Regions from separate parts of the Pseudoalteromonas sp. UBA6610 genome, predicted to be linked through region 2. Evidence: predicted binding sites of a transcription regulator. Region 2 holds the regulator's gene; each other region holds the start of a gene.
What was found. The regulator sigma-54, encoded in region 2, starts transcription at its own class of promoters, with help from an activator protein. The targets are predictions, from matches to a motif close to GTTGGCACGNNNNTNGNNT.

Region 1: a site for sigma-54 is predicted at 2,277-2,295, ahead of B4F91_RS11460 (TorF family putative porin). Genes of this name have one in related genera too.
Region 3: a site for sigma-54 is predicted at 3,895-3,913, ahead of B4F91_RS11080 (EF-hand domain-containing protein). Genes of this name have one in related genera too.
Region 4: a site for sigma-54 is predicted at 1,979-1,997, ahead of B4F91_RS09705 (DUF2726 domain-containing protein). Genes of this name have one in related genera too.

What each region holds. Positions count from the first base shown of each region.
Region 1 is NZ_DJHW01000086.1:629-6,544, reverse strand. It holds gene B4F91_RS11465 (ABC transporter permease/M1 family aminopeptidase) at 1-1,227, shown strand, start outside; gene B4F91_RS11460 (TorF family putative porin) at 1,492-2,178, opposite strand; gene B4F91_RS11455 (hypothetical protein) at 2,456-3,619, opposite strand; gene B4F91_RS11450 (AsmA family protein) at 3,931-5,901, shown strand.
Region 2 is NZ_DJHW01000097.1:12,909-18,824, reverse strand. It holds gene mgtE (magnesium transporter) at 1-1,061, opposite strand, end outside; gene B4F91_RS13140 (HPr family phosphocarrier protein) at 1,321-1,593, opposite strand; gene rapZ (RNase adapter RapZ) at 1,634-2,479, opposite strand; gene B4F91_RS13130 (PTS sugar transporter subunit IIA) at 2,499-2,951, opposite strand; gene hpf (ribosome hibernation promoting factor) at 2,956-3,243, opposite strand; gene B4F91_RS13120 (RNA polymerase factor sigma-54) at 3,271-4,770, opposite strand; gene lptB (LPS export ABC transporter ATP-binding protein) at 4,840-5,565, opposite strand; gene lptA (lipopolysaccharide transport periplasmic protein LptA) at 5,562-5,916, opposite strand, start outside.
Region 3 is NZ_DJHW01000084.1:5,214-11,129, forward strand. It holds gene pepQ (Xaa-Pro dipeptidase) at 1-633, shown strand, start outside; gene B4F91_RS11065 (YigZ family protein) at 720-1,334, shown strand; gene B4F91_RS11070 (TrkH family potassium uptake protein) at 1,385-2,836, shown strand; gene B4F91_RS11075 (PilZ domain-containing protein) at 2,866-3,528, shown strand; gene B4F91_RS11080 (EF-hand domain-containing protein) at 3,992-4,204, shown strand; gene B4F91_RS11085 (calmodulin-like protein) at 4,334-4,546, shown strand; gene B4F91_RS11090 (EF-hand domain-containing protein) at 4,725-4,940, shown strand; gene trkA (Trk system potassium transporter TrkA) at 5,026-5,916, opposite strand, start outside.
Region 4 is NZ_DJHW01000070.1:11,159-17,074, forward strand. It holds gene arcB (aerobic respiration two-component sensor histidine kinase ArcB) at 1-775, opposite strand, end outside; gene folE2 (GTP cyclohydrolase FolE2) at 1,002-1,922, shown strand; gene B4F91_RS09705 (DUF2726 domain-containing protein) at 2,037-2,633, shown strand; gene mtnN (5'-methylthioadenosine/S-adenosylhomocysteine nucleosidase) at 2,753-3,460, shown strand; gene B4F91_RS09715 (cobalamin biosynthesis protein CobD/CbiB) at 3,461-4,405, shown strand; gene tyrS (tyrosine--tRNA ligase) at 4,475-5,674, opposite strand.

The sequences.
Region 1 (5,916 bases), on a different contig from region 2:
ATAAACTACAAGGCAACGGTAACCACCGATGAGTCACAATTTGCTATTACACCTGGTTACTTAAAAAGTGAGAGTGTAAAAGACGGACGACGTACTTTTGTTTATGAAATGGATTCCCCTATTATAAACTTTTATTCTGTTCTTTCGGCGGAGCTTGAAAGCAAAAAGGTTGAACATAACGGTGTAAATATTGAGGTGTACTACCACAAAGATCATGCATGGAATGTTGACCGTATGATTGAGTCAGTACAAGACTCAATAGATTACTACACGCAAGCCTTTGGGCCATATCAGCATAAGCAGTTACGTATTATTGAGTTTCCTAAGTATCGCTCGTTTGCGCAAAGTTTTGCCAATACGGTACCTTACTCAGAAAGTATTGGCTTTATTACAGACTTAAGAGATGAGAGTAAAGTTGACCTACCTTACTATGTAACCGCACATGAAGTTGCACACCAATGGTGGGGGCATCAAGTATCTGGGGCTAATGTAGAGGGCAGTGCCGTTATTTCTGAATCGCTCTCCCAATACAGTGCGCTTATGGTACTAAAAAAACGCTTTGGCGCCGAGAAGCTTCGTAAATTCTTAAAGTACGAGTTAGATAGATACTTAATGGGCCGCACAGGCGAAGCCTTTGAAGAAATGCCACTATATAAAACACAGTCGCAACAATATCTTCATTACAATAAAGGCTCAGTTGCGATGATGGCTTTGTATGACCGCTTAGGTGAAGAGCGCTTAAATGCCGCACTTAAAGCATTTTTGAATGAGTTTAAATACCAGGCAACGCCATACCCAACCACACTTGATTTACTTAGTTATTTAAAGCGAGATGCAACACAAGCTGAACAACGTTTTATTGATGATCAGTTTAAATATATAACGCTTTATGAGCTTGAAATGAAAGCAGTTTCGGTTACAGATGATGTTGATAGCGAAGGTTTTTATACAGTAACACTGAGCGTTGAAGCAACTAAGCAGCATGCCGATGGACAAGGTGAAGAAACCGAGCAGCCACTCGATGAGCTAATTGATATTGCATTATTTAGCGATGATCCTGAAAACCTTCTCGCTGAAGACTTTGTGATTTACTCGCAAAAGCATCATATAGTCTCTGGTACTAATACTATTGAGCTAAAAGTAAAAGAAAAGCCAGTGTACGCGGGGGTAGACCCGTACATTAAGCTTGTAGATAAAGACAGTAAAAACAACCTAGCTAAGTTTTAACGATTAGCTTAAAGGCCGCATTTAATGCGGCCTTTTTTGTTTTAGCGAATTACTAATATCAATGCGCAATAAAGCTTAATAAAGCGAATTAGCATATTGGTAATAAGAGGTAATAGCAGCGAGGAGCTCGGCGGTTAACTGAAGTGGGTTTTATAGTAAGGTGCTTTAGTCGCTAAAATTAAAAGGCGCTGTGAGTATTTAGGTGCCCTAAACGAGAAAAGGGCCAAAAGGCCCTTAGTGTTGCAGCAAGTAACACATTTTGTTTTAAAGCGTAAAGTCTACAGCGTAGCCTACGTAAACTTTAACATCTGACTCATCCATGTCGGTGTCAGATACGCCAAAAGTAAAACCATCTTTTGATACAGAGATACCGTAATCAATAATATTATCATCGCCTATAAAGTCGCCAGAGTAGTGACCTAAGTGTAGCGCAACCTCAGTACCATTGCTGCCAACAGCAAAGCTGTAATCGGCATTTAGGTATAATGAATCGCCAAAGTCGGTGCCATCGCCATCTGCCGCTGAAGTGGCAAGGATTGCAGCGCCAAAGGTGAAACCTTCTGCGCTGATGCTACCGTAAATTTCAGAGAAATCAGCATCTGCCTCAGAAGCTGCATCCGGGTAAGCGTAATAAATGTAACCTACATCGTAGCTAAATGTGTCGTTAATATCGCCACCAAAACCCGCGTAAACATCAAGCTCGTAAGTCATTTCATCGGCCCATGAAGCATTTGATGCCCAAGTACCTACATAAAAGCCTGACTCGTCAGCGTAATCAATACCGCCAGAAATAGCAGCATCGCCCCCAGTTTGCTCTTGACCACGCCATAAGTAGTTAGACGTAGCCGCTGCGTTTGCTGTTACTTCTGCATGTACGGCTGTTGATGTTAAAGATGTAGCACCTAATAAAGCTATTGCGCTAATTGCGATGGTTTTTTTTAGTTTTAGCATGTCCATTTCCCGTTATATGATTTTTATCGCCTAGGTTTTTATTCTCTTATTGGCAACCCTTTGACTGGCGGTGTTTTATTGTTTAACTGGGAATGCAATTGCACTGTATGTGCCAGCTTAAAATAATTTCTATAAAACTGGTTTTTTACTTTTATAAAACAATATGTTGAGAAGTTTTAGAAGAGGGAATGATTGAGGGAGTTAATTAAAAAACGCACACTGCTGGTGCATAAATTAACCTAACTGCACCAGAAAAATACAGTTAGGTTAGGTAAATTTAGCCAAATATAGTGCGCATAAGACTAATTGTTTCGTTTACTCCGCGGCCTTTTTGTACTTCGCTAATAATAGAGTCGCGTTTGCTACGAATATGCTCGGGAATGTCATCGGCTGCAAGTGCACGGTCTACAAGTATTTCGGCTGACTCTTTACCTCTGCGCTGTGGTTTTCCTGCACTTGTTGTGCTGCGTTTAGGTTTATTTAATAGCTTAATATAATTTGAGTTGTCGGCCGTGCTGGCATCTGCATAGTAAAAAAAGCACGGTAATAACGCTTTTATACTAACTAGTTGCTCTTCTAGTTCATTGCTGCCATTAGCCATTTTAAACCACGACATAGCATGAATGCTTTGTACTATATCTTGCCAGTAGCGCTCAAAGTCGCGATTGTTTAATTTTGTAATACCTAAAGCTGCGCATAATGCATCAAGACGGCTATTACTAATCGGCGTAAAAACATCTGGGCGGCGCATTGCTAATAAACGTGTAGCAGGAGCAAGGGTTGGCTTTTCATCGCTACCGTTAAAGGCAAGTAAATAAGCAACAACAAACTGTTGGTAATCAGCTTCGCTCACATCACCTTCAAGCGGGATGTTAGCAAGTGCATCGTCAAACGCGCCAGGCAAATCGGCTAGCATTTGATGAAAACCCTTTGCACTTTTTGTTGATGCGAACCATTCAACATCAAAGTTATAGGTGCTTGGGTCGAGCGTGGCAGTGTGTTTACCACTAAATGCCAGTAAATCCTCTGGGATCATATCCTTTAGTGCTTGCTCACGAATGCTGTGCAAATACGTGGTAAGGCGAAGCTGTTCGTCCAGTGCAATAAGTTCTTTGTGTTGCTCTACAAACAGGCTAATAACAGGCCAAGGTGCTACACGTAGTGTTTTGAGCTGTAAAAAGCTAATTGCTGAGGTTAGCTGGTCGTGCAGCTTTTTTAAAACTGGCAGTTGTTGTGGCTCTAGTAAATCGTAATTTATACGGTCTTTACTTGCACTTAGCAGCTCATAACACCAGCCTAAAAAATCCTCTGGGTGGTTTTCTACTTTCACGGCCATTAGGTTTAGGCTTAGTTCTGAAGCTTGCTTCAAGATGTTTTGGTAAATTTGACTTTCTTGTTCGCCTAGCGCCATTTTTGACGGTGAAATTAGCAGTTTTTTCATGCCTTGTAGAGTCTCCGAGTAGATACATTTTTTAGCTGCTTTATTTTAGCGCAAATACGCCAATAGCAACAGGGCCGTGCATCATACCTAACAATTCAAGGGATGCAATGTTGTAGGGTTTAATACTTGGTTAGATTTAAACTTGATGAGCTTTACTTTTAGTCACCAATTTCGCAACGTTTACTTTTAAGCATAAATTCATTTCAAATTAAATAAATTACAATAAAGTGCTTTTTTGTCACAACGACAATGATTTTAAAGCTAACACTCGCTATGATAAGAACATTATTTGCACGTTTGAAAGGATGATCATGAAGACCTTACTCAAAATTGTTGGTGTAATACTCTTACTTTGTATTGCGTTAATTATTGCCGCTCCGTTTTTAATCCCAACCGATACTATTTTTAATAAAGTATCTGAGCAGGTTGAAAAAACAACAGGGCGCACACTTACTATTAAAGGTGATAAAACGCTTAGTGTATTTCCTGCATTAAAGTTAGAGCTTAACGATGTGCACTTTGCAAACATGCAGACAGGCTCGCGCGACGACATGGCAAGTATGGAGCAATTAGCTGTGCATATACCATGGTTATCGCTATTTGGCGGCGAATTCAAACTTGATAAGTTTGTTATTAACGAGCCCAATATTTTATTAGAAACTGATAAAAACGGTAAAGCTAACTGGCAGTTGTTTGATGCTGTAGCAGAGCAGCCGCAAGAGCAAACTCAATCAGGTGAGGCTGTTAAACTACCAGAGAACTTTGATATAGAGTTAGGTGAAGTGGCTATTTACGGTGGTACGTTTACTTACCTAGATGGGCAAACAGGCGCTAAACAACAAATTAGTGACTTGGAATTGGCTATTTTACTTCCTTCACTACGTAAGACACTAGAGATCAAAGGCGGCATTACATATATGCAAGAGCGCTTTGAGCTTGATGTAAAACTTGATACGCCGGCAAAGGCAATTGAAGGGGCGACATTTGAGGTTGCTCAAAGCGTAGACTCTCGCTTGGTCGATCTTACTTTTAACGGCAGTATTGCTCGCCAAGGTAAAGATATAAAAGGCGAGTTAGCGCTAAGTGGCGACTCTGTTAAAGAGCTAGCAACTTGGCAAGGGGTAGACTTAAACGCTAAAGAAAATGCATTTAATGCGTTTAGTGTAAACGGTAAAATGCATCTTATAGATGATACGTTTAACTTAGAAGAGCTGATTGCTACCCTAGATGAATTAGAGATTAAAGGAAAAAGTGAAGTAAACTTAGGAAATAAACTAGCGGTTAATGCTGATATAGACCTAGGTATGCTTGATTTGAATCCCTACTTACCGGAGGTAGTCGCTAAGCAGCAAGCGCCGCAAAGCGAAGAACCTAAAGCCGCGCAGCCGATTGTTTGGGACGATACTAAAATTGATTTAAGCGCATTAAATGCACTTAATGCTAATGTAGTTATTCGCTCAAGCGGTTTAAAAGCTAACGATATTGAGCTAGGTGCTAATCAATTTACAGTCGATTTAAACAACAGCGTTGCTAAATTAAGCTTAGATAGCTTTAAAGCATATGAGGGCACTGGTAAAGGGGTTATCAACATAAATGCGCAGCAAACGCCGTATAAAATAAGCACAAATTTTGATTTAGCCGGCATAGACGCACAACCGTTACTCACTGATGCAGCTGGCTTTGATAAGCTTATGGGTAAAGGGTCATTAAATTGGAATTTAACCACAACTGGGCAAAGTCAAAAAACCTTCATTAATGCATTAAATGGCAAGGTTAGCTTTGAATTTGCCGATGGTGCTGTTAAAGGCGCAAACGTGGCTGAGATGGTTCGCAAAGGCAAAGAGCTTATTACGGGTAATCTTGGTGCTGTGAGTGAAGGGCTTGATACAGGCTTTGAAGAATCAGAGCAAACAGATTTTTCTGCGCTCACCGGTAGCTTTAACTTTACTAATGGCGTGGGCCGTAATAACGACCTATCGCTGATGAGCCCACTTATTCGTATTACAGGTGAGGGCGATGTAGATTTGCCTAAAACCAATGTTGATTATCGCTTAGTGACCGGCATTGTTGATTCGATTGAAGGGCAAGGCACTACAGATGATAGTACAGGCTTTAAAATCCCACTGCGTATAGAAGGCCCATTTCATGACGTTGGCTTTAAGCTAGATGTAAGCAACGCGCTTAAAGATGAAGCAAAGCAAAAGCTCGATGACGCCAAAGAGAAAGCAAAAGAAAAAGCCAAGGACAAAGTCAAAGATAAACTAAAAGGCTTATTTGGCTAATACTATTAAACCCCA
Region 2 (5,916 bases):
TTAGTTTGGTTAATATGGCCCACGGCAATACCGCGAATAACCAGAGTTAAAGATTGGCTACCTGCTACACCACCCATTGAGGGCACAATGCCATTGAGTACAGCTAAAATAGGTAATATATCTAAGGTGCTTTCAAAAAAGCTGGCCACAAAGGCGGCTGCTAAGGCTGTGAGTAAGTTAACGCCAAGCCATACTGAGCGTTTTTTTGAGCTTTTTAAAACAGGTGCAAAGGTGTCTTCTTCATCATCAAGACCGGCAAGGCTTAATAAGCTGTGCTCTGCATCTTCACGAATAACATCAACAATATCATCAATAGTGACACGCCCAAGCAAGTGGGCGTTATCATCGACTACAGGGGCCGATATCCAGTTATGGCGCTCAAATAACTGAGCAACTTCACTTTCATCCATCGAAATAGGGATAGACTCACAGTCTTCATCCATTAAATCTTGAACAATTTTTTCAGGCGGATTAGTTAACAGTGTACTAAGTGATAATGCACCTAAAAAACAGTTATGTTTATCAACAACGTATAAATCATCGGTGCCCTCTGGCAGCTCACCGCGTAGCCTAATATAACGCAGCACAACATCAAGAGTAACGTCTGGGCGAATGGTCACCGTATCGGTGTTCATTAGCGCGCCTGCTGAGCGCTCTTGGTAAGATAAAGCTTGTGTAGCGCGTTCGCGGTCTTGCGTATCCATAGCGCTAACCACATCTTTGTACACGGTGTCAGGTAGGCTACGTAGGACTTCACCTAAATCATCGTGGCCCATATCTTCAGTGGCCGCGGCAATATGCTCAGGTTCCATTTGTGCAATGATACCTAAACGTACATCTTCAGAGAGCTCTTCTAGCACATCCCCTTGCACATCTGGGTCAACCAGTTGCCAAAGCATGCGTCTAATTTTATGCGGAGAGGATTCAAGCAGCAGTGCTGTATCACAAGGTGCTGTTTTTGCTAGCATGCGTCTTACTTGAACAAATTGCCCACTATTAAGTGATTTAGTCACTTGTTTTAGTTGCTGTAGTGGATAGTCTTGTTCAAACGCTTCTGGCATTGGCATCCTAAATATTTTTGTGTAATGGAAAGGTGTTTAGTAAGTGGAGTTGCCCACTGTTATTTTCTTTATTTTTTGTGCTAAACCCAATGCTGGGACTAAATTAGTGTTTAAAATTAAGTAACCAAATTTAGCAGGGGCATGGCTTTATTATCCTAAATTAAAGCACTAAATTAGGCGAGTCGGAATACCCTAATTTACTAAATCTTTATAATTTGGCCAGATAAGTCTTTAACTTATAAGGCTATGGTGCTTTAAATTATTCTTGCTCGTTAAATCGTTGTGCAATTAATTGCCCAACCGCATGCAAAGCTTGCTCTGAATCAGGGCCTTCACAGACTACTTTAACTTCTTTACCTTTACTGCTTTCAAGTAGCATTAAAGCTAATACGCTGTCGCCTGCGGCTTCTTTATCATCTTGGTGTAAGGTGATTTTAGCATCAAACTGCACAGCTAATTGCGCAAGGACCGTTGCCGCTCTGGCGTGTAAGCCTAATTTATTTTTTATTAAAAATGTGTCTTCACAGCGCATAAATTACTATACCTAAACTGAACAGGTTATTATTTTAAGGTTACTTTTCTTGCTCACGATGACGAATTTTGACATTCGGATGCGTCATAGCAAAGCTCTCGCCAATGGCTTGCGCTAAATAAACCGAGCGGTGTTGACCACCAGTACAGCCTATTGCAATAGTGAGGTAACTACGGTTATTACGCTCTAAGTGTGGCAACCAAGTTTGTACAAAGGTTTGAATTTGCCAAGTGAATTTTTGCACTATGCTGTGATTTGCCAAAAAATCTTTTACTGGTTGATCAAGGCCCGTAAGCGGTTTAAGTTCAGGCTCCCAGTGAGGGTTTGGCAAAAAGCGAGCATCAAAAACATAATCAGCTTCTTTAGGTATGCCGTGTTTAAAGCCAAACGATTCAAACGTTACAATAAGTTGCTTATCTTTTTTACCCAGTATTTTTTCGCGAATTGACTCTGCTAATTGGTGCACACTTAAATCGGTGGTATCAAGCATAAAGTCAGCGCGTGTTACGAGTACATCAAGCAGTTCTTTTTCTTTTTTTATTGCTAAATCAAGCGGCAGCGAATCGATGGATAAAGGGTGTAATCTGCGTGTTTCTGAAAAACGTTTGATCAGTGTTTGATCATCACTATCTAAATAAAACAGTGTGGGTTTAGCAAAGTCAGGAAGGTACTCGAGAATATCGTTAAATTCGTCTTGTTCTTTGGGGATATTACGAACATCTATACTAACGGCTATTTTGTCATAGTTATCTGAAACACTTCGCACTAAAGAGGGCAGTAAGTTGACCGGAATATTATCTACGCAATAATAGCCTAAATCTTCAACCACGCGTAAAGCAACCGACTTACCTGAACCAGAACGGCCGCTTATGATAATTAACTCCATTTATAGCCCTTAGTATTTACTACGATTGATCAACAATTACTTGATACAGCTCTGCATCGGTTTTAGCACTGCGCAGCTGTTTACAAAATTCTTTGTTGCTCAGTTTATCAGCTATGGTTGCCAGAGTCTTTAGGTGCTGTTGGTTATCGCCATCTGGTACGATGAGTGCAACAAAAATATCAACAGGGCAGTTATCAATAGCGTCAAAGTTAACAGGCGTGTCGCTAACAAGTACTAAAGCCAGCGGCTCTTCTACGCCACCCATTCTGCCATGAGGAATGGCGATACCCCGGCCAATACCAGTACTGCCTAGCTTTTCTCTACTTGCCAGCGCATTAAGAATATCTTGTTGTGGTAAGTAGGGGAGCTTTTCATGAGCAAGCTCACTGATAAACTCTAAAATTCTTTTTTTACTACTAAAAAGGACCGCAGCTTTGCTGCAGTCCTGGCATACTAATGTACTTAATTTCATAATATTAGTGTCTAGCAAGCTTCTCTTTATGTTTTATGACTTGACGATCGAGCTTGTCAATCAACGAGTCTATAGCGGCATACATATCTTGGTGCTCTGTTGAGGCAAATAAATCTGCGCCACTTACATGAATAGTCGCTTCTGCTTTTTGGTTGAGTTTTTCTACATCGAGAATGACATGCACATTGCTAATATGATCTGAGTGCCTTTCTAGCTTTGCAAATTTATTATTTACATAGTCTCTAAGTGAATCAGTTACTTCTACGTGACGACCAGTTAGGTTTAGTTGCATAAGCATTTCCTCTTTGTTTTTTACGTCTTATATCAAACTCTTTCTCTGATTTGACGGTGGAATAGCTAGCGATTCACGGTATTTTGCTATTGTGCGTCTAGCTACTTTAATTCCTTGCTCTGCCAATATATCCGCAATTTTACTATCACTCAATGGTTTAGCTGAGTTTTCCGCGGCAATTAGCTTTTTAATTAGGGCACGTATTGCGGTTGATGAACACTCTCCGCCGTTTTCAGTGCTTACGTGGCTTGAGAAAAAATACTTAAGCTCAAAAATACCACGTGGCGTATGCATATATTTTTGCGTAGTAACACGCGAAATTGTCGATTCATGCATTTCTACCATTTCAGCAACATCGTTTAAAACCATTGGCTTCATGGCTTCGGGGCCATGTTCAAAAAATGCCTGTTGCTGTTTTACAATACAGTTAGTTACCTTAAGCAGCGTGTCGTTTCTGCTTTCAAGGCTTTTTATAAACCATTTAGCTTCTTGTAAGTGAGAGCGAATAAATTGGCTATCACCACTTGATTTTACGGTACGTGACATAGCCGCGTACTGACTATTTACGCGTATTTTTGGCATGCTATCTGGGTTTAGCTCTACCACCCAGCGGCCTTTTATTTTTTTAACCGACACATCCGGTATTACATACTCAGACTCTTCCCTTACTATTGTATCTGCTGGTTTTGGGTTGAGGGTATGTATTAGGGTCATGACCTCTTTAAGCTCGTCTTCTTTAAGCTTAGTCTTTTTCATTAATGTACGATAGTCGCGTGCCGCTAATAGATCAATGTGATCGGTTAAGATCATTTTAGTTTGTTCTATAAAAGGGGTGTCTTTATCAAACTGGTTTAGCTGAATACACAAGCACTCTTGTAAACTGCGCGCGGCTATACCTACAGGGTCAAATAACTGAATACGCTTTAAAACGGCTTCTATTTCGTCAAGTTCAACTTCAACTTCGTCATCGTTTTCTTGGTTAAAGCTCTCTAAAATTTCTTCGCAACTTAGCGTTAAAATACCCGAGTCATCTACAGCTTCTACAATGGCAATAGCAATGGCTTCGTCAGTTGGGCTAAAAGGAGTAAGCTGAAGCTGCCACATTAAATACTCATGTAGCGTTTCAGTAGAGGCACCTTGATAAATAGACTCATCTTCCGGCATTGGGCCTGAGGATGCAGCAGGGGCTGCGCTCATGTACTCATCCCAGGTTACATCCATTGCCATATCATCGCTAACGGTGTCTTTATTTAAAGCTTCGCCACTGTCTTGCTCGTACTCGCTGGTTGTATCGTCAGCCGATGCGCTTACGGTTACATCATCCGTATCTGCTTTTTGTTCATTTTTTCCAGCCGACTCTTCCGTGTAATCTTGCTCTTCTACTTCTAATAGCGGGTTGCTATCAAGTGCTTCTTGTATTTCTTGCTGGAGATCCAATGTACTGAGCTGCAGCAAGCGAATCGCTTGTTGCAATTGTGGAGTCATTGTAAGTTGCTGGCCCATGCGCAGCTGTAATGATTGCCTCATGTATCTCTAACAATCCTTTTATGTTGTTATAATTAATATTAGCAGATGCTTGTAGGTGTGGCTTAAATGTTACAGCCTAAATTGCTCGCCTAAATAAACATCGCGTACAGTTTTGTCATTTAATACGTGTTCTGGGGTGCCAGATGCAATTAGCTCCCCATGAGAAACAATGTAGGCTTTTTCACAAACATCAAGGGTTTCTCTTACATTGTGATCGGTAATTAATACGCCAATGCCACGGTTTTTAAGATGCTCTATTATTTTCTTTATATCTAACACTGAAATCGGATCAACACCAGCAAAAGGCTCATCCAATAAAATAAATTTAGGGTTTGCTGCCAGTGCTCTGGCAATTTCTACACGGCGGCGTTCACCACCAGAAAGCGCCATACCTTGGCTATCGCGAATATGCTGAATACTAAATTCATCAAGTAAGTTGTTAAGCGTTTCTTCTCGTGCGGCTTTATTGAGCTCTTTACGCGTTTCTAAAATAGCCATTAAGTTTTGATAAACTGTCAGCTTTCTAAATATTGATGACTCTTGCGGCAAATAGCCAATGCCTAAGCGGGCGCGGCTGTGCATAGGTAATAACGTAATGTCGTTATCATCAATAGAAATTTTACCTTTGTCGCTAGGTACTAACCCTACAATCATGTAAAAGGTGGTGGTTTTACCTGCGCCATTAGGGCCCAATAAGCCAACAATGCTGCCGGCTTCCACTTCAAGGCCTACATTTTTTACAACTTGGCGGCCTTTATAGCTTTTTGCTAATAGTTCTGCTTTTAAGGTGCTCATGGTTGACCTTCGTTACCTGTTTTTTCTTTAATTTTTGCTTCAACAGGCACTAAAATTGTATGGACACGATCCGTAGAGTTTTCGTCTTTTTCTGCGCTAATAAGCTGCTGCTGCATGTCGTAGGTAATACTTTTAGCATTAATTTTTTGACCGGCTTGTGCGACTTCAGCATCGCCAACAAGCGTTAAAAAGCGCTTTGCTACGTCGTAACGTACTTCGTTTGCGCTGGCACTCATTACGGTACCGTCGTCTTGTTTTTCTTCGAAGTAGGCTGGGCTGCCAGTGGCAATAAGGAGTTGTTTGTTATCCCCTAAGTCTTCACGTTTATGTACTTCGAGTCGGTCGGCTGTA
Region 3 (5,916 bases), on a different contig from region 2:
GAGCCAAAAGCACCGCTTACTCATAATTCGTTTTTAATCGATGCTGGCGCAAACTTTAATGGGTATGCCGCAGATATAACCCGTACGTACGATTTTAAAAAACAGGGCGAATTTGCTGAGCTAGTACAAACTATGACGGCAATACAAATTGAGCTAGGCAACGCATTAAAGCCTGGCATGTTATATGGCGATTTACACGTTGATTGCCATAACCGTATTGCGCAAATTCTTAGCGACTTCAATATTGTAAACTTACCTGCAACAGAAATTGTGGAACGTAAAATTACCTCAACATTTTTCCCTCATGGCTTGGGCCATCACCTTGGCCTACAAGTGCACGATATGGGCGGCTTTATGCGTGATGATAAAGGCACCCACCAGCCATCGCCAGAAGGGCACCCATTCTTGCGTTGTACTCGTAAAATAGAGAAAAACCAAGTATTTACTATTGAGCCAGGGCTTTACTTTATAGACTCATTATTAGGTGATTTAGCGCAAACCGACAGTAAGCAGTTTATTAACTGGGAAAAAATTGAGTCGTTAAAACCATACGGCGGTATTCGTATTGAAGACAATATTATTGTTCACGAAGACAGCCTAGAAAATATGACTCGTGATTTAGCGCTCGACTAAGCTAATAAAGACGAGCTCGCCAATACGCGCTAAAATACGCGAATGCAAAGGGGCCTTTTGGCCCCATTTTTAATTGAGCTTTAATTATGTCTGAATATAAATACCCCGCCGATGATGTGTTTCATCAAGAAGAAATTAAAAAAAGCACCTTTATAGTTCATATCGCGCATACGCCAGACCTACAGGCTGCTAAAGCATTTATTAAAAGCATTGAAGAAAAGTACCCAGATGCTCGTCATAATTGTTGGGCGCACGTAGCGGGTAACCCAGGCGGAAGCCATGTTTATGGTTTTTCTGATGATGGCGAGCCAAATGGTACCGCAGGAAAGCCGATGCTTAATGTGCTGGTGGGTTCTGGACTTGGCGAAATTACTGCGGTTGTCACCCGTTATTTTGGCGGTATAAAGCTGGGCACCGGTGGGTTAGTGCGTGCCTATGGTGGGTCGCTTAATAATGCACTTTCGCAGCTAAAAACGGTGACTAAAGTACCGAGTATCGAGATTGTAGGCCAGAGTGAATACAGCATGCAGGGCGCAATAGAGCAATTGTTAAAAACCAATTATCAAGTACTTAATATAGAAAAACAATTTACTGCTAATATTGAATGGGTTATTACTATTGATAGCCGCCAAGCAAAACAGGCCATTAAAGATATTTTTGATTTAAGCCATGGCGCAGTTGAGTTAACTATCAAAGAGTAAGACAATAACTTACACACTTATATTTACTAATAATAAAAGCGATAAGCTACATGCAATTTCGTACCATCATAAAAATCCTTGGCCAACTTGTTGCGCTGTTTAGTATTACCATGGTGCCGCCTGCGGTGGTGTCTTTATTTTATAAAGATGGTGGTGGTGTTCCTTTTGTATTAGCGTTTATATTTAGTGTGGTTATTGGTTTAACAGCTTATTACCCAAACAGGCATGAAAACGGCGACTTAAAAGCACGCGAAGGCTTTTTAATTGTTGTACTGTTTTGGCTGGTACTAGGGGCGTTTGCATCGTTACCGCTGATTTTTTTACAAGAACCTAATTTGTCTATGGCCGATGCGGTATTTGAGGCCTTTTCTGGCCTTACAACCACTGGGGCCACGGTACTTACCGGAATTGAATACCTGCCTAAGTCTGTTTTGTTTTATCGCCAGCAATTACAGTGGTTTGGTGGTATGGGTATCATTGTACTTGCTGTTGCTATACTGCCCATGCTTGGGGTCGGTGGCATGCAGTTATACCGAGCTGAGATCCCAGGCCCAGTAAAAGATTCAAAAATGACCCCCCGTATTGCCGATACCGCAAAGCATCTTTGGTACATTTATGTGTCGTTAACGGTAACCTGTATGTTGGCGTATTGGGCGGCAGGTATGGAGTGGTTTGATGCTATATGCCATGCGTTTTCTACAGTGGCGATTGGCGGTTTTTCTACTTACGATGCCTCAATAGGGCACTTTGATAGCCCTGTCATTAACTTTATATGTGTTTTCTTTTTAATTATTGCTGCGGTTAACTTTTCACTGCATTACGCGGCAGTAGCGAGTCGTAATATTCAGGTATACATTCGCGACCCTGAATTTAAAGTTTTTTTACTGATACAGTTAGCGCTGGTGGTGATTTGTTTTACGGTGCTCTCATCTAACGAAATATTTGCCGATGGCGATGAAACCCTCGATCAGGCTTTATTTCAGGCGGTGTCTATGAGTACCACAGCCGGTTTTGCCACCGATAATTTTTCTACTTGGCCGCTGTTTTTGCCTATATTGCTTATTTTTTCGAGCTTTATAGGTGGCTGTGCAGGTTCAACCGGTGGCGGTATGAAAGTTGTACGCGTGTTTTTACTTTACCTACAAGGCATACGTGAGCTTAACCGCTTAGTGCACCCACGTGCTATATACTCTATTAAGCTTGGTCGTAAAGCCTTGCCCGATAAAGTAGTTGAAGCGGTTTGGGGGTTTTTCTCAGCGTACGCATTGGTGTTTATTATTATAATGCTGGCACTAATGGGAACCGGCATGGACAACATTACTGCGTTCTCTGCTACGGCGGCGTGTTTAAATAATTTAGGCCCAGGCTTAGGTGATGTTGCCTCGCATTATGGGGCGGTGAGCGATGGTGCCAAATGGCTATTAACCATTGCCATGGTATTTGGTCGCTTAGAAATATTCACCTTACTCGTGCTATTTACGCCGACCTTTTGGCGTGGGTAATAATATATAAATGATGCTTAGGAACAGGCATGCCACATTCTAATTTAGATAAATTACACCAGTTAACAACAGGGCGATTGGTCGACTTGGAAATTGTTACGCCTACCAGTAGTAAACGCGTAAAAACAGAGTTTATTGGCTTGCTAGAAAATAAATTTATTATTTTAAATTACCCAAGTTCAAAGCGTTTACCTGCTGCAAGTGATTACCTACGTGACGGTGTAATGGTGGTGGTAAGAGCGGTTATAGAAGGCAGTGGCGGACAAGTAATAGCATTTAGGCAGCAGCTTATGTCGGTTGCCTCACACCCTGCTAGGCTCATTTTTATTAATTACCCTACGCAAGTGCAGTTATTTGCACTGCGCGCGCAAACACGCATACCTACCTTATTACCTGCCAAATTAACTCTCAGTGACGATAGAGTACTTGAAGGGGTGATTAAAGACATCTCGCTTACCGGGGTGATGTTTGATGTACGCGGCGATCAAAACGATGAAAATATTAAAGATATGCAATGCACGGTGACGGTTGATACCAACAATAAAGCATTTACTGGCGAAATATGCAGTGTAAAAGAACACGCTGCGGGGGTTAATTGTGGCATTAAACTTCTAGCCAGTGAAGATGAAATGAAGGCATTTATGAAAGAGCATTTTATCGATCCCGCGATGCTTGAGCTGCCATTAGAATAAGCACTTTCGCTTAATAGCAACAAATGGCCATTTTTTATTTGAGTGGCAGTCATATTTTTAAAACTTCAAAAAATAATTTTTATTTTCTATAAAAATCAGCTGTATAGATTAGATTTACGAGTGAGTTATTTTAATACGTTAGCTCCCCCTCACGGCTAAAATTTAGTCTCTTTTTTCGATAAAACTTCATCCTTACAATTTACGCCGAAAATTGTAGCTTTTTTCTTTTATGTAACTAACTGTTTTTATTGCATTTAAAAACTTAGCTTTACCCTTTGTTGCTAGTTTGCAACATAAAACCCCCAAAAATTTATCAAAAATAGCCAAACACTCTTTTAACTGATTGAAATTAATGAACTTTTAAAACTTGGCATTCAAGTTGTAATAGTCTGGCTGTACTGAACAATAACGTGATTTAAAGTAAAACACTTAATCGCACACATATACTTGAAGGAATTATATTATGAAAAGCATTAATAAAACTTTAGCACTTATCGCCCTTGCTTCATCATCAGCGGCATTTGCAGCAACCGATTTTGATACGTTAGATGTAGATGGCAGCGGCACGATTAGCAAATCAGAGGCATCAATTGATGCAAAACTGATGAGCATGTTCTCAGAATTAGATACTGACCAAGATGGTGAGCTATCAAAAGAAGAATTTTCAGAAGCTTAAAGTGTGGTAACAATCCTGAGTTGCCAATGACAACCTAAGTAGGCAAGGGAGCTTACGAAAAAGGATTACAAGGATTGCGTACACCTCGTAGTGAACTTAACTAATTTGTTTATATTGAAGGATTAAATTATGAAGCATTTAAATAAAGCACTCGCATTTATGGCTATTGCCTCTTCTTCTGCTGCCTTTGCAGGGACTGATTTTGACACCCTAGATGTAGATGGCAATGGCGCCATTAGCCAAGCTGAAGCATCGGTTGATGCGGATTTAATGGCTGAGTTTGTTGAGCTTGATACCGATGGAAATGGTGAGCTTTCAAAGCAAGAGTTCTCTAAATACTAGGGTGTGATGGTCTTTGCCAATTGAGCGCAGGACAGCGCATGTTCACTTAGCAAAGAGTCATTTGCTCTAATCCAATGTGCATTAAAACTTAATAATGCACATTGGCAAAAGCACTTTTTAGTTAATTTTTAAACCCATGGATCTTAGAAAAGGATTTCCTCTTAATTAGGACACAACTATGAAAACATTAAATACAGCACTTGCCGTTATCGTATTAGCTTCTTCATCAGCGGCGTATGCTGCAGTCGACTTTGCCTCGTTTGATGCCGATGGTGATGGTGCAATTTCAAAGCAAGAAGCGCAGGTAAATTCACAGCTAGTGAAAATTTTTGACCAGCTAGATACTGATGGTAATGGTGAAATTTCTGAGCAAGAGTTTTCAAAAGTACAGTAATTAGTAAGCTGCTAAGCAGGGTTGCCTAGCATTAAAAAACATACTCCACTAAAGCCGCCTTAGTCAGCGGCTTTTTTGTGTTTAACTATAAGAATATAGCGCTAACTTGGAATAGCTTTTCTACTACGTTGATATGCTTTTTATCGATTAAAAACATAATAACGTGATCACCAGACATAATAACGGTGTCGTCGTGGGCAATCAGTACGTCGTCATTACGTACAATAGCGCCAATCGTTGTACCTGCAGGTAGCTTGATATCGGCAATTGCACGGCCAACTACTTTTGATGTGTTTTCATCGCCGTGGGCAACGGCTTCAATGGCCTCTGCCGCGCCTTTACGTAACGAGTACACATTAACAATATCGCCACGGCGTACGTGTGTAAGTAGCGCCGAAATAGTTGCTTGTTGTGGTGATATAGCAATGTCTATTTCACCCCCTTGCACTAAATCTACATACGCACCACGCTGTATAAGCACCATGGTTTTTTGTGCGCCCATGCGTTTTGCAAGCATGGCCGACATTATATTTGCTTCATCGTCGTTGGTTACGGCAATAAACACATCAACTTGCTCTATGTGCTCTTCAGATAGTAGTTCTTGGTCTGAGGCGTCTCCACAAAACACGACGGTGTTATCTAGCATTTCAGAGAGTTGCTCAGCACGCTCTTTACTGCGCTCTAGTAATTTAACGCTGTGGTTTTTTTCCAGTGAGCGAGCAAGGCCTGCACCAATGTTACCACCACCGGCTATCATAATTTTTTTGTAAGAACGCTCAAGCTTTTGTAGCTCGTTCATAACCGCACGAATATGCTTAGTGGCAGCAATGAAAAATACTTCATCGTCCGCTTCTATTACCGTAGTGCCCAGCGGCTTTATAGCTTTACCTTGGCGATAAATTGCTGCTACACGGGTTTCTACATTCGGAATATGCTCTTTTAAAGCAGAAAGCGCATAACCCACTAATAAGCCACC
Region 4 (5,916 bases), on a different contig from region 2:
CACGGCCAAATGCAAGCAAACCTATGTAGTCACCTTGATCGTTTATAAACGGTAATTTACGCAGCTCAAACCAACGGTTTTCACCATTAACCATATATTCAACATCAATTGTCAGCGCTTGATGCGTTTGCTCGACTTGTTTATCGGTTCTGAGTACTTCTGCTAAAAAGTAGCTAGGGAAAATCTGCTCCACTGTTTTACCAATTAGTTCAGCGCTGGTTTTGCCCATAACCTCTTCAAACATTTTATTACAGCCGGCAAACACGCCGTTGTTATCTCGGTAATAAAATAAATCGGGGGAAGAGTCGACAATAGAGCGAAGGAGCATGCCTTGCTGAGCAAGTTCTTGTTGTGTTTTTTTACGCTCTGCTATTTCGCGGCGAAGCTCTTCAATGGCGCGATGCTTGGCATGAAAGGCCATTTTTCGCTCATCTATTTCAATGTTGAGGCGGTTGATATTATCTTTTAATGTTTGATTTAACAGCTTTTCTTGTTTTGTGGCGCTGTCTAAATAAGCGTATGAGGCATCTAATTGTCTAATCGAGTTGAGTAAAATACTGATCATAAAGGGAGATACAACCGCAGTAAAAAATACCACAGCTAAAATATCAACTAAATTAACCTCACCCAGTGCCACATAATAAAACATACTCGACAATATAAGCGACACGCCTAATAAAAGCGCGTAGCACATTGCCGCGGTTTTTAACTCGCCAAAGCGAGTTATTAAACTAGAAAGTACTCGAGCCCAAGGGCTCAAAGAAGAATCGGTCATAGGTCAGTGTATCTCGTTACTAGGCATAAATAAAAAGTGCCTATTAATAGTCAAACGCATTTTGCAGCAGATTTTAGCATTTTTCTATTAGCTATATTCATGTTGTGCGACAAAAACAGAAAATTTTCATGTTTACTTTTGCCTACTTGTTAAACTCATCATTTCAGCAATAAATTATTTAGTGTAAAATGCTGCGCTTTATTATGACCAATAACGAGTAGCGCACATGCAAACCAACATGCCCGATATAGCTGATACGGCTCCCGCCTTACAAACAGGTAAGTTAGACTGGGTTGGTATGGGCGAAATAGAACTGCCATTTATTTTTGAATCGAAAGATTTAGCACCCGTTACCGTTAACGCAAAAGCGCGTGCCTTTGTTAATTTGCATAAAGAAGACGCTAAAGGCATTCATATGTCGCGTTTATTTTTAGCGCTTGATTTACTCTCAACAGAGCAACAAGTTAACCCACAAACTTTAGCTCAAGCACTCGATACCTTCATCACCAGCCACGAAGGATTAAGTGACAAAGCCCAAATAGAGTTTAAATTTGAATTACCGCTGCGTCGTAAATCGTTATTAAGCGGTAAAGCAGGTTGGAAAAACTACCCAATTACCCTAACCAGCACTATTGAAAATAGCGTAATTAGCTACGAGCTAAGCGTTGATGTTACTTATTCATCAACCTGTCCATGCTCTGCAGCACTTGCTCGTCAACTTATTCAAAATGCTTTTAGCGAAAAGTTTAACCAAGAAACACTTAATCAAAAAGATGTTTTAGCATGGCTAGGTACAACGCAGGGTATTGTGGCAACGCCTCACTCCCAGCGTTCAATTGCAAACGTTAAAGTAAAGCTAGACAACACAATTAGTGAATTTGACGTAGTAAATTTAATTGATACATTAGAAGCTGAGCTAAAAACCCCCGTACAAGCGGCAGTAAAACGTGAAGATGAGCAAGAATTTGCCCGCCTTAACGGTCAAAATTTAATGTTTTGTGAAGACGCTGCACGTAAAATTAAAGCGGTTCTTGAAAACGATAACTTTAGTGATTACTGGCTACAAATCAACCATTACGAATCGCTCCATGCGCATGATGCAGTCGCGATTGCCGTTAAAGGAATTGAGGGCGGTTACAAAGCCTAGCAGCCCTGCTGCATTAATAATAAATACATACGGTAATTAGCCATAACAACCAATTTTTAGGCACGTAAATTGCTTTACTTGAGCAGTGTCAATTTGTTGTTATGGAGTTACCGTATGGAATTCGCTTTATTATCAATTTTAGTATTAGTGGTTGGGGCCTCTGTGGTTGCGTCAAAATTTAGTGATGATGGCGGCAATCCCTATCCTTTTACCCGCAAACAAACCGTGTTTACACAGGTTGAGGGTGCATTTTTAAATCTTTTAGAGCGTGCGGTAGGCGATCAATACAAAATTGTGAGCCGCGTCAAACTCATCGATGTAATCGACTGCAAGCAAGGCCTCTCTGCTAAATCAAAACGTGCAGCTTTAGCTAAAGCTAAAAATAAGCAACTCGATTTTGTGCTGGTAGATAAAGAAAAAATGACGATAGTGGCTGCGGTTGATTTGGTTAACAACGCCAATAAAGATGGCCACAAAGCGCAGCGCGACTGGTTTGTAAACGGCGCTTTAGAATCCGCTGGCATTCCACATATTCGTATGAAAGTAAAATCAGGCTACCGCCCTTCTGAGGTGCGCGATGCAATTATGTTTAAATTAGGCAAACCTGCAGCGGTGCAATCGGCTCGTCCAACACGTAATCGTGTAAGTAAACCTGCGGTATTGTCACCTTCTCAGGCTAAAGCCCAAACCACTGCGTTAGCCGAAATTTAAAATAGAATTAAATACTCTCCTAAAAGTATTTAAAGCGAGCCGTAAAACAGCTCGCTTTTTTGTTTTTTATTGCTAACTTCACGTATAATCTACGTATTCAAACTCAGGAATCAAACACTATGAATGTTGGTATTATTGGCGCAATGGAGCCAGAAGTTAAAATTTTACGTGAAGCAATGCAAAATCCACAAGTGCTAACTAAAGCAGGGTTTACCTTTTACACAGGCGAATTAGCGGGTAATACAGTAACACTTGTGCAATCGGGTATTGGTAAAGTGGCATCAACGATTGCAACCACGTTATTAATTGATAACTTCAATCCTGACTGTGTTATTAACACAGGTTCTGCCGGTGGCTTTGATCCCTCTTTAAGTGTTGGCGATGTTGTTATCTCTTCAGAAGTACGCCATCACGATGTAGATGTAACCGCTTTTGGCTACGAAATCGGCCAAGTTCCACAAATGCCAGCAGGCTTTGCCGCACACCCAAAACTAGTTGAAGCTGCCGAGCAAACCATTGCGCAAATTAGCGAAGTAAAAACCTTAGTAGGCTTAATTTGTACGGGTGATTCATTTATGTGTGATCCAGTGCGAATTGATAAAGCACGCAGCGACTTTCCTACAATGCTTGCAGTAGAAATGGAAGGCGCATCTATTGCACAAACGTGTTTTGCGCTTAATACGCCATTTGTGGTTATTCGCTCTATGTCTGACATTGCCGGTAAAGAGTCGCCGCAATCGTTTGAAGAATACTTAGAGACTGCATCAATCAACTCATCAAAAATGGTTGTTGCACTATTGGAAAAACTAACAAAAGTTACGCTGTAAATGCTAAGCAATATTGTTCAAAACCATTTGGACTTTATTGCCTTTTTTGTGGCGCTCATTGCTGAGCGCTTTTTCCCGTTAAAAAGCTGGTATCACCCTAATACAGTATTAACCGCTATATTTAGTGCTATAGGAAAACGAGTTTATAAACCAAGTGAGCCTAAAAGTTACCTTTATTTAGCCTCCACTCTTGCCTGTGCGCTAGTTTTAAGCGTTATTCTTATTATTATTGTGTTACTGCTTGAATTTGCCTTTTATCCTGAGCTGCTCGCGGGCCTCATTTTATATTTGTGCCTAGAAAGCAAAGCGATTGAAAAAAAAGCCCTGCGTGTTGCAAAGTTAGTAAAACAAAACCAAAAATCTACCGCGCGTGAACTCGTAAAGCCACTGCTTGCCCGAGAGGTCAATAAGCTCTCAGCGCCAGGTATTATTAAAGCCTTAATTGAAAGCTTAATTTTACGAACTGCCCGTAATTACTTTACCGTTATATTTATATTTTTATTACTTGGGCCGATTGCCGCTTTAGCGTATCGGCTACTGACTTTAATGCAGCATGCTTGGCGCACCGATATTTCACCTAATAGCCACTTTTTAAAACCGCTTAAACTACTTTTGTTTATAATCGAATTTATCCCCGTACGCTTACTTGCATTAACCATTGCCGCAAGCAAAGCCAGTAAACAAAGTATGCATTATATAAAGCACTATGGCAGACACTTTTATCAAACAAATACGGGGTGGATTTTAAGTGTGTGCTCCGCCTCTATTGGCGTACAGCTAGGCGGCCCTGCGGTTTATTTTGGTAAGCGTTTTAATAAAATGCGAATTGGAACCGAGCGACTCCCAAAAGCCGAAGACGTCCCTGTGATCATAAATAGATTAAATCAAGCGCGTGCATTTTGGCTGTTAGTCATTATCAGTATTGAGATATTAAAGCTGATTTAGTGGTTTTTAGCAGCCAAAATACGCGCACAAAAAAACCAGCCTAAGCTGGTTTTTTAGTTTTAACTGCGCTTAGGCAACAGTAATGTTGGCAAACTTACGTTTACCTACTTGGTAAATAGCGGTCGTGCCTTTTGCTACTTCAAGTTTTGTATCAGTGATTTTATCTTCACCGTTAAGTTTTACTGCACCTTGCTTAATCATGCGCATTGCTTCAGAAGTACTGGCTACTAAATTAGCTTCTTTAAGTAAGTTAGCAATTAAAATACCTTCTTCTGCAATGGTAATTGTCAGCTCAGGGATTTCATCAGGTAGCGCTTTTTTCTGAAAACGTTTGATAAAGTCATCGTGTGCGGCTTGCGCAGCTTCTTCACTGTGAAAACGTGCAATTAACTCTTTCGCCAGCTCAATCTTAATATCACGCGGGTTAGTGCCCTGCTCTACGCGTTGTTTTTGCGCTGCAATTTCTTCGATTGATAAGCTGCTTAGTAAGTCGTAATAGCGCCACATAAGTACGTCGCTAATCGACATTACTTTACCAAACATATCGTTTGGCGCATCAGTAATACCAATGTAATTACCAAGCGACTTAGACATTTTTTGAACGCCGTCAGTACCTTCAAGTAATGGCATCATTAATACTGTTTGAGGCTTTTGGCCTTCTACTTTTTGAAGCTCGCGGCCCATTAAAAGGTTAAAGCGCTGATCAGTACCACCAAGCTCTACGTCTGACTCAAGTGCAACCGAATCCCAACCTTGTACGAGTGGGTATAAAAATTCGTGAATTGCAATAGGTTGTCCGTTGCCGTAACGCTTTTTAAAGTCGTCACGCTCTAGCATACGCGCTACAGTTTGATTAGCTGCAAGTTTGATCATGCCTGCTGCACCGAGGTTTTCCATCCACGAAGAATTAAACGCAACGGTGGTTTTAGCTGGGTCTAAAATCTTAAAAACTTGCTCTTTATAAGTCTCAGCATTGGCAAGTACATCTTCACGGGTCAGTGGTTTACGTGTTACATTTTTGCCTGTTGGATCGCCAATCATGCCGGTAAAGTCACCAATTAAGAAAATAACCTCATGACCTAAATCTTGAAAGGTTTTCATTTTATTAATTAGTACAGTGTGACCTAAATGTAAGTCTGGCGCGGTAGGATCGAAACCGGCTTTAATTTTTAACTTTTTGCCCGACTTTAGTTTTTCAACTAATTCGTCTTCAATTAATATCTCTTCTGCACCGCGTTTTATCTCTGCTAGAGCGGTTTGTAAATCCACTGTGTATTACTCCAAAATTCTGCCAACGAAGGGGCAACTAGATGACTTGCTACATAAGGGTTTAAAACAGATTTAAACCAAAAGCACTTATGTTGCTAACATAACAAATTTCTACCTAATTAAAACAATTTTTTATGCGAATAATGCAACTAAACTCAATAAGCTTAGTCTCACTGTGTTAGGCAATTAGAAATGGTGTTTAAACGCCGATTTTAGCGCACTTTAGAATCAGTTTAAATCGA